4 regions of the Desulfonatronum sp. SC1 genome follow, and region 3 is predicted to be linked to each of the others. Evidence: predicted binding sites of a transcription regulator. Region 3 holds the regulator's gene; each other region holds the start of a gene.
What was found. The regulator sigma-54, encoded in region 3, starts transcription at its own class of promoters, with help from an activator protein. The targets are predictions, from matches to a motif close to CTGGCACGGNNNNTGCTT.

Region 1 (2,201 bases), on a different contig from region 3:
GAACAGATGGAAGGACTGACCCGGGCTTTTCGGCAGTGGAGGGGCAAGGCCGGACGGCCAAATGTTCGGACCTCGCGGGAGCGGGTCTATGGTCTTTTCCTGCTGTTGCGCCACACCGGGGCCAAGCTGGGGGAAATCCTCACCCTGGATGATCGGACGGATATTGATCTGGAATCCGGGATTGTCCGTTTGACAGGTGGGGCGGGAGGTCACGGCGAGGAGGAACACCAGGTTCGTGAAACACGGGAAGTTGCACTCGGAGGAGAGGTTTTGCGGGAGCTGGCCGAAATTATAAGGCACCCGTTGCTGGTCGGCCTGCAAGGTCGTCTTTTTCATCTGGATCAAGGTTATGTCCGGCGCAAGTTCACGGAGCGCGCCCGGGAAATCGGGTTGCCCAGGGAGTTGGCCAACCCCATGGTCCTGCGGCACACCCGGGCCGTGGAGCTTTTGCGGGAGGGCGCGCCCTTGCATGTGGTGCAGCGGATTCTGGGCCATGTCACGCCGATGGTCACGGCGTCCTACGTCAACTACGAGGCGGATGACCTGCGCCGTCTCATCACCTTCTATATGAACAAGGAGCACGGCATGCAAACCAGTGCCAGGAACAAGTTTTTCGGCAACGTCGTAGCGGTAAAAAAAGGGACCATCCTGTCCGAGGTGGTGCTTACGACCACGGGCGGGTTTACCATCGTTTCCGTGATTACCAACGAGTCCCTGGACAAGTTGGGCATTGCGGAAGGTCGGGCCGCGGTGGCCTACGTCAAGGCGCCCTGGGTGATCCTGGTCAAGGACCCGGACAGCCCCCAAACATCTTCCCGCAACAGGCTGCATGGCGAAATCAAGCGCATCAACCAGGGCAATATTTCCGCTGAGATCGTTCTGGAACTGGCGGACGGTACGGAAGTCTGCGCCCTGATCACGGATGAGTCCGTCAAGGCCTTGAAACTGGTCGTGGGCGACAAAATATGGGTTCTGTTCAAGGCCTTCTCGGTGATCTTGGGAACCGAGGATTCCGCAAGCTGAAACCGCGAAGCCGACAAAAATGTAGGCTTTGACCGCTACATAAGTGTATCCCGCAAGGGCGATTTCCTGGCAACAGATTGGAATGTATTCATTATCGATAATGGCACGAATTCTGCCTATACTCCCATTGCCGCCATTCATCGTCATTATGGCCCAACCGCCTACAGGATTAGTCCATGCCTGAAGTTTCGTTCTGGTTCCCTTTGCAACTCACCTTGCACGTGGCTTCCCTGGCTACGCTTTTCGCCTTGGTGTTCGGGGTGCTGCTGGCCTGGGTGATTCACCGCTTCCGATTTCCGGGACGGGACGGCCTGGACGCCGTTCTCACCTTGCCCATGGTTTTGCCGCCCACTGTGCTCGGCTATTATCTCCTCGTCGTCATCGGCAGGAACGGAATGATCGGGCGGTGGCTCGAAGAGAGCTTTGGAATCACCCTGATGTTCACTTGGCAGGGAGCGGTGATCGCCTCGGCGGTGGTGGCCTTTCCGCTGGTGTTCAAGTCGGCCCGGGCTGCCCTGGAGAACGTGGGCCAAAAGTACGAGAACGCGGCCCGCACCCTGGGCTGCGGCGAATGGCAGGTCTTTTTGCGTGTCTCGCTGCCTTTGGCCGTGCGCGGGATCGTGGCCGGAACCATGCTGGCCTTTGCCCGGGCCATGGGCGAGTTCGGGGCAACCCTGATGATCGCCGGGAATCTGCCCGGCCGGACCCAGACCCTGTCCCTGGCCGTATACAGCGCGGTCCAGGCCGGCAACGACAGTCTGGCCAACCAACTGGTCCTGGTTATTTCCGTGGTCTGCGTGGCCATCCTCTGGGCGGCCAACCGACTGGTCAAGCCCAAGTGGTGATGCGGTGATTTGCGGCTTGTGATTCCTGATCAGTGTGACTTCAGTTTGATATCCGTCGCAACCCTAAAAGGAGAAAGTTCGATGAAAAAAATTGGTTCGTTGCTCTTCAGTTGCATTTTGTTCTGCGTGTTGGCCGCGCCTGCCGCGGCCCAGGAACTGGTGGTCTCCGCCGCCGCCTCACTGACCAATGCGTTTAACGACATCAAGGCGGAGTTCGAGCAGATCAATCCAGGCGTTCTGGTAACCCCGAACTACGCTGCCTCTGGAGCGCTCTTCCGCCAGATTGAGCAGGGCGCGCCGGTGGACGTGTTTGCCTCCGCGGACCTGAAATGG
Region 2 (2,201 bases), on a different contig from region 3:
CGCCCCGGCCAGTTCCTCGCCGAATTTGTCCATGGCCACGATGCGTCCGTTTTCCGTGACCACGATGTTCTGGGTTTCCTGGGGCACGATGAACTCCGGTTGCAGGGCGTAGCCGTTGGCCGTGACCACCTGACCTTCGTTGGTCAATTTGAAGGCCCCGGCCCGGGTGTAGGCGAAGTCGCCGTTCACATCGACCTGAAAAAAACCATCGCCTTCAATGGCCAGATCCAAGGGGTTGCCGGTGTTCTGGAAGGACCCGGTGGTGAATTCCTTGTGCACGGTCACGGGGCGAACCCCCATGCCCACCTGAAGTCCGGTGGGGATACGATCTCCGGCGGCATTGGCCGCGCCGGCGATCTTCATGGTCTGGTACATCAAATCTTCGAATTCGGCTCGGCTTTTCTTGAAACCCGTGGTGCTGACGTTGGCCAGGTTGTTGGACGTCACGTCGATGTTCATCTGCATGGCCTGCATACCCGAGGCCGCCGTCCATAGGGAGCGCATCATTGGCGTATTCCTCCATTTTCCTTCATTGCATCATCACTAAACTATCTGGGCGAGGCCACTTCCCGGATGACCTTTTGGTCCGCTTCCTGGGCCGTATGCATCACCTTCTGGTAGGCTTCGAAACTGCGCTGGGCCTCGATCATATTGACCATCTCGCGGACCACCTCCACGTTCGCTCCCTCCAGATAGCCCTGGAGCACTGTGGCGTTGTCCGCGGGCAGTTCAGCGGCCTGGACGCCGGGGCGGAGGCGGAACATGTTTTGGCCCAGTTTTTCCAGGACCTGTGGATTTTCGAAGGTCACCAGGTCAAAGTTGCCCACCGGCTCGCCATTGGCCTGGATTGCTCCATCGGGACCGATGACGATCCGGGTGTTGGGCTCCAGGTTCACGGGGCCGCCGTCCACGAGCACGGGGAAGCCTTGCCCCGTGACCAGTTCGCCGCCCGGGGTCAGGCGGAAGTTGCCGTTTCGGGTGTAGAAATCTCCCTCCAACGTGCGGACTTTGAAGAAGCCTTCGCCTTGAAGCGCCACATCTAAAGGATTGCCGGTCTCCTTGGCCGATCCTTGGGCGAAGTCGATATGGGTCAGGGCGATCCGGTTCTGAGCCAGATCGTCCGGGACGGGCAGCAGCGATTTTTCATTGATGGCGGAAATAGGGTCCAGCATGCCGTGGCCGAAACGGATGAAGACGTCCCGAAAGGCCATGGTTTCACGCTTGTAGCCCGTGGTGTTCACGTTCGCCAAATTATTGGCGGTGTTGGCCAAGCGGTGCTCCTGGGTCAGGGCGCCGAACAGGGCGTTGTACATACTGGTCTGCATCGTGAATCCTCCTGAATTGGGGTTCAAGCAAATTCCAAGCCACTTTTTCTGATCTGGACGCTTGACAAGTTCTGAGCCCTTGAGCATATGAACCACTGCGTTTCGCGGGCGGGCGTAGCTCAGCTGGTAGAGTACAAGCTTCCCAAGCTTGGTGTCGCGGGTTCGACTCCCGTCGCCCGCTCCATCTTTTTTCGCAGCATCCTGATCGGTTGCGGCCCAGCCGCACAGCAGAGACGACGAACGGGGTGGGCCATGTGGTCCACTTTTTTTTTGGATTTTCAGACAGCCATGCAGACTTCTCCCCCTTCTTCCCGTGCCCGATCGGAAGAAATCCTTCGCCATCTCGAGTTATTGGTCTTGCCAGTTGTTCACGGCCTCGGTCTGGATCTTTGGGGCTTGGAGTATCTGCCCCTGGGCCGCAAGGCGTTGATCCGCATCTATATCGACGCCGAGAGCGGAGCGACCATCGACCAGTGCGCCATGGTCAGCCGACAGCTTGGCCCTGCTCTGGAAATCGACGAGCGACTTCCCGGCGCCTTTAATTTGGAGGTCTCCTCGCCCGGCCTGGAGCGTCGGTTTTTCAAGCCGGAACAACTCCAAGGCTACCTTGGGCGGACCGTGCAGGCCCAACTCCATGAGCCACTGGAAGGATGCAAATCCTATCGCGGCGAGCTGTCAGCGGTGGACGGCTCGACGGTCACGCTTGTGGAAAACGGTGCCTCGGTTGCGTTGGATTGGGACCAAATAAAGAAGATTCATTTGGTCCATGCGTTTTGACCCGAAATCGCCGCATGGTTTCGAAACATATGAAAGATTACCGAAAACAATGATAGTTGTTGCCGGCCGGAGGCGCGAAACGGCCCCGGCCCTGATATT
Region 3 (2,201 bases):
ACCTCGGCCATATGGCGATACTTTTCCACGGAAAGGTTGACGGCCAGCTCGCCCTGATCTTCAGGACGCAGGTAGCGGTTGATCTTATTGAAGCGCTCGCGGGCGTAGCCCTTGAGGTGATTGGACGGCTCGAAATTCTTGAATGTAAAAGTTATTTCCATGCGACACCTCCGAAATAAAACAGGTTCTGGGTTGGTTTGAGGTTGTTCGCTCCGTTGGGAGCGTCTGCGAAGGTTAAAAAATGGCCTTGCGCTTGGAAGACGACTCGATGTTCAGCGCCATGCGATACTTGGCTACGGTCCGGCGAGCGATGTTGACGCCCAGGGACTTCTTCAAAAGTTGCGAGATCAGTTCGTCGCTGAGTGGACGCTTGGGGTCCTCTTCAGAAATCAGCTTCTTGATCTCCGCCTTGACGCTTTCCGATCCGGCTTCCGAGCCGTCGTCCATACCCAAGGCGCTGTTGAAGAAAAATTTCAGTTCATACGTTCCGTGGGGCGTGCTCATGTATTTGCTTGTCGTTATCCGGCTGACCGTGGACTCGTGCATGTTGATATCCAGGGCCACGTCCTTGAGAATCATCGGCTTCAGATGCGTCACCCCGTGACGGAAAAATTCGATCTGGAACCGAACAATGCTTTCGGCGACCTTATGCAGGGTCCGCTGGCGCTGGTACAGGCTTTTCATCAACCAGTGGGCGGATCGGACCTTTTCCTGAATATAGTCCTTGACCCCCTTGTCGTGAACAGACAGCTCCTTGGCGTAGGCCTCGTTGATCATCAAGCCCGGTATCTCGTCCTCGTTCAGAACCACGATGAAATCGCCGCCGTGCTGGAGGATGTAAACGTCCGGGCTGGTGAACTGAGGGTCCTCGGAGCCGAAGCTTTTGCCGGGCATGGGGTCCAGGCGCTGAATGCAGTCCAGGTAATGCTTGATTTCCTCCATGGAAAGCTTGAACTTTTTGGCTAACGGCTTGTAGCGCCGCTTTTCCAGCTCCTCAAGATGGTCCTTGACCAGGGAGACCAGAATCGGGTCGTCCAGCCCCAGTTCGTCCATCTGGACCAGCAGGCACTCCCGCAGATTTCTTGCGCAGACCCCCACGGGGTCCAGGCGCTGCATGATCCGCAGGATCCGCTCCGCCTCCTCCGCCTCGCACCCAGCCATGGCGGCGATGTCCTCAATGGACTCGCAAAGATACCCCACGGCATCCAGGTTGCCAAGGATCACCTCGCTGACGGCCAGTTCCCGTTCCGACAGGGCGGAAAGCCGCAACTGCCAGGAAAGATGGCCAATCAGCGTGGACTTGCCGGCCAGCCGGGCCTCGAAACTCATTCCCTCTTCCGGGATTTCCCAGTCCCGGCCCTGGATCTGTCGACTGATGCTGGAAAATTCTCCCAGGTAGTCCTGCCACTCAGAATCGTGAAGTTGCCGGGGCTCCTCGACGTTGACGGACTGGAACCGGCTCTCCGCGGGATCCTTTTTCGGGGCTTCCACCGTCTCGTCAATGCTTTCCGGCACGATTTCCAACACAGGGTTTTCCAACAATTCTTGCTGGATGCTTTCCACCAACTCCAGCCTGGAAAGCTGAAGCAGCTTAATGGCTTGTTGCAGTTGGGGGGTCATCACCAACTGCTGCGTCAACTTCAGTTGCTGGCGCAGTTCAAGAGCCATGTCGCGTTCTCGCCTCCATGACCGGGCTGAACAGTTGGAACGCCATTCCCGATTGTTGATCAATCATAAGCAAAAGTCCTCACCGAGATAGACCTTCCGAGCGATGGGGTCGGCCACGATGGCCTCCGGCGACCCTTCAAAAATGGCCCGTCCTTCGAAGACGATGGACGCCCTGTCGCAAATCTTCAGCGTTTCATGGACGTTGTGATCCGAAATCAACACCCCGATCCCCCGCTCCTTGAGGGACATGACGATCTCCTGGATGTCGTCCACGGCCAAGGGGTCGATGCCCGCGAAGGGTTCGTCCAGCAACATAAATTTTGGATTGCGGATCAGGGCTCGGGCGATTTCCAGGCGGCGGCGCTCCCCGCCGGAGAGAAACATGGCCTTCTGGTCGGCCAGCTTGGCGATGCCCAGTTCCTCCAACAGGGCCTCGGCCTTTTTGCGCTGCATGGCCGGGGTGAAGTCCGTGTACTCCAGAATGATTTGCAGATTCTGCATCACGGTCAGCTTTTTGAAGACTGAACTTTCCT
Region 4 (2,201 bases), on a different contig from region 3:
CGACGACGCCGCCGGTTTGGCCATTCGTGAGTTGATGCGGGCGGAGATCGCCTCGTTGAACCAGGGTGTCCGCAACGCCAACGACGCCATTTCGATGATCCAGACCGCTGACGGCGCCCTGGCCGTTATCGACGAAAAGCTGATCCGGATGAAGGAACTGGCCACCCAGGCGGCCACAGGCACCTACAACTCGGACCAGCGGCTGATCATTGACTCCGAGTATCAGGCCATGGCCTCGGAAATCACCCGAATCGCGAGTGCCACGAAGTTTAATGGTATTTATCTCCTGAATGGGAATTTATCGGGAGGAGGCGTTGCAGGTAGTACGGACGCTGCTGGCAATCCTCACGGTTGGGGGGCAGGGCATATTGGCTCTGGCCTGCAGTCAACAGGCCCCCTGAAAGTACACTTTGGACCATCCAACGACAGCAGCGAAGACTATTACTATATTGCCATCGGCAACTCCACGGCTTCGGCGTTGGGCGTAGGTAATTTTGCTAACAGAGAGCATGTCAGTGGTATCGGCCTTCAAGGGGATGCCGGCTATTCCATATCCACCCAACAGGGTGCCCAGCGAGCCCTGGATGCACTGGAAAATGCCATTCTCTCCAAGGACAACATCCGAGCCAGCCTCGGCGCCCTGCAGAACCGGCTGCAAAACACCATCACCAATCTCCAGATTCAGGCTGAAAACATCCAGGCCGCGGAATCGCGGATTTCGGACGCGGACATTGCCTTGGAGATGACTGCATTCGTGCGCAGCCAGATTCTGACCCAGGCCGGCGTGGCCATGCTCGCCCAGGCCAACTCCCTGCCCAGGATGGCAATGCAGCTCATCGGCGGCTAACCATCAACCAGGGCTTGATCTTCAAGGCCGGGCCCTGTCCCAGGGTCCGGCCTTTTTTTGGTGATGGCGGCCAATCAAGATAATGGCATCGACTTTGCTTGAAATAACATGAGGTAAATCGAACCAGCAACTTTTTCCCAACAAGGTCGCATCATGGATACGGAAGCCCTTATATCAGGATCGATCAACTTCACGGGTCTGGGGTCCGGAACGGACTTCAAAACCATGATTGAGCAGTTGATCAACTTGGAGCGCAGACAAACCGCCCGCCTGGAACTCTGGAAAAAGGAGTGGGAGAAAAAGCAGGAAGGGTTTCGGGAACTGAATTCCAAGATGCTCAACCTGCGGACCAACCTGCAACGCATCAATACCATGGCCAAATTCATGGTCAAGGACGCGGACAGCGTCAACAAGAACGTGCTTACGGCCACGGCCACGGACAAGGCCCAAGTTGGCAGCCATGTGCTGGAAGTTCACCAACTGGCCCAGAACCACATTCGGACCAGCGAAACCTTCAAGCCCAGCACGACCGAGGACATCACCGGGGGCTCGGCCCAGGTGTTCAGCTATTCCTACAATGGCAAAACCAGGATGCTGAACCTGCCGTCCGGAGGCAGCCTGGAGGGCCTGCGCAACTTGATCAATACGGATCCGGAAAACCCGGGTATCCGGGCCAGCATCATCAAAAGCGCGGAAGGTGAGTACCACTTACAGCTTCGGGGCATGGACCTGGGAGCGAGCAAGATGATTGCCATCAACGATACCACCACGGTTCCCGGCTTTACGGACGCAGACTTCAATGAAACCCAAGCCGCGCAGAACTCCAAACTCAAGATCGACGGCTTCCCCCCGGGCGCTGATGACTGGATTGAACGCTCCACGAACACGATATCCGACCTGTTGGACGGCGTAACCCTCAACCTACGTCAAGCCGGCACGACCACGCTGAACATTGCCGTGAACAATGAAAAGGTTCTGGACAATGTCCGGGAATTCGTGGACCAGGTGAACGAGGTGCGAGCCCAGATCACCAAATTGACCAAGGTGGATCAAAGCGGCAACGGATCCATTCTGACCGGCAACTACGCCATCCAGATGATCGACTCGCGGCTGAAGTCCATCACCTCCGTGAAAAGCATTGGCTTTGACGTCAACAACGACGTGTTCAGCTCCCTGGGCATGATCGGGATCACCACGGATGCGGAACAAGGCTCCCCCACGTTCGGCATGCTCAAACTGGACGAGGAAGTTTTGGAGCACTCCTTGCGCAACCGTCCGGAAGCCTTTGCCCGGGTATTCGCGGCGGACTACATCGGCTCCAGCGATTCCCAGGACTTCCGGTATTTATCCAGCA

Region 1: modB (molybdate ABC transporter permease subunit) is a predicted target of sigma-54. The motif match lies at 1,124-1,141, and genes of this name have one in related genera.
Region 2: flgF (flagellar basal-body rod protein FlgF) is a predicted target of sigma-54. The motif match lies at 1,351-1,368, and genes of this name have one in related genera.
Region 4: fliD (flagellar filament capping protein FliD) is a predicted target of sigma-54. The motif match lies at 930-947, and genes of this name have one in related genera.

What each region holds. Positions count from the first base shown of each region.
Region 1 is NZ_PZKN01000006.1:65,606-67,806, forward strand. Features, by position in the region: gene C6366_RS04830 (TOBE domain-containing protein) at 1-1,023, shown strand, start outside; gene modB (molybdate ABC transporter permease subunit) at 1,200-1,868, shown strand; gene modA (molybdate ABC transporter substrate-binding protein) at 1,950-2,201, shown strand, end outside.
Region 2 is NZ_PZKN01000001.1:278,097-280,297, forward strand. Features, by position in the region: gene flgG (flagellar basal-body rod protein FlgG) at 1-507, opposite strand, end outside; gene flgF (flagellar basal-body rod protein FlgF) at 549-1,325, opposite strand; tRNA gene C6366_RS01270 (tRNA-Gly) at 1,434-1,509, shown strand; gene rimP (ribosome maturation factor RimP) at 1,683-2,102, shown strand.
Region 3 is NZ_PZKN01000021.1:16,391-18,591, reverse strand. Features, by position in the region: gene raiA (ribosome-associated translation inhibitor RaiA) at 1-161, opposite strand, end outside; gene rpoN (RNA polymerase factor sigma-54) at 235-1,668, opposite strand; gene lptB (LPS export ABC transporter ATP-binding protein) at 1,732-2,201, opposite strand, start outside.
Region 4 is NZ_PZKN01000002.1:133,806-136,006, reverse strand. Features, by position in the region: gene C6366_RS01970 (flagellin) at 1-847, shown strand, start outside; gene fliD (flagellar filament capping protein FliD) at 1,001-2,201, shown strand, end outside.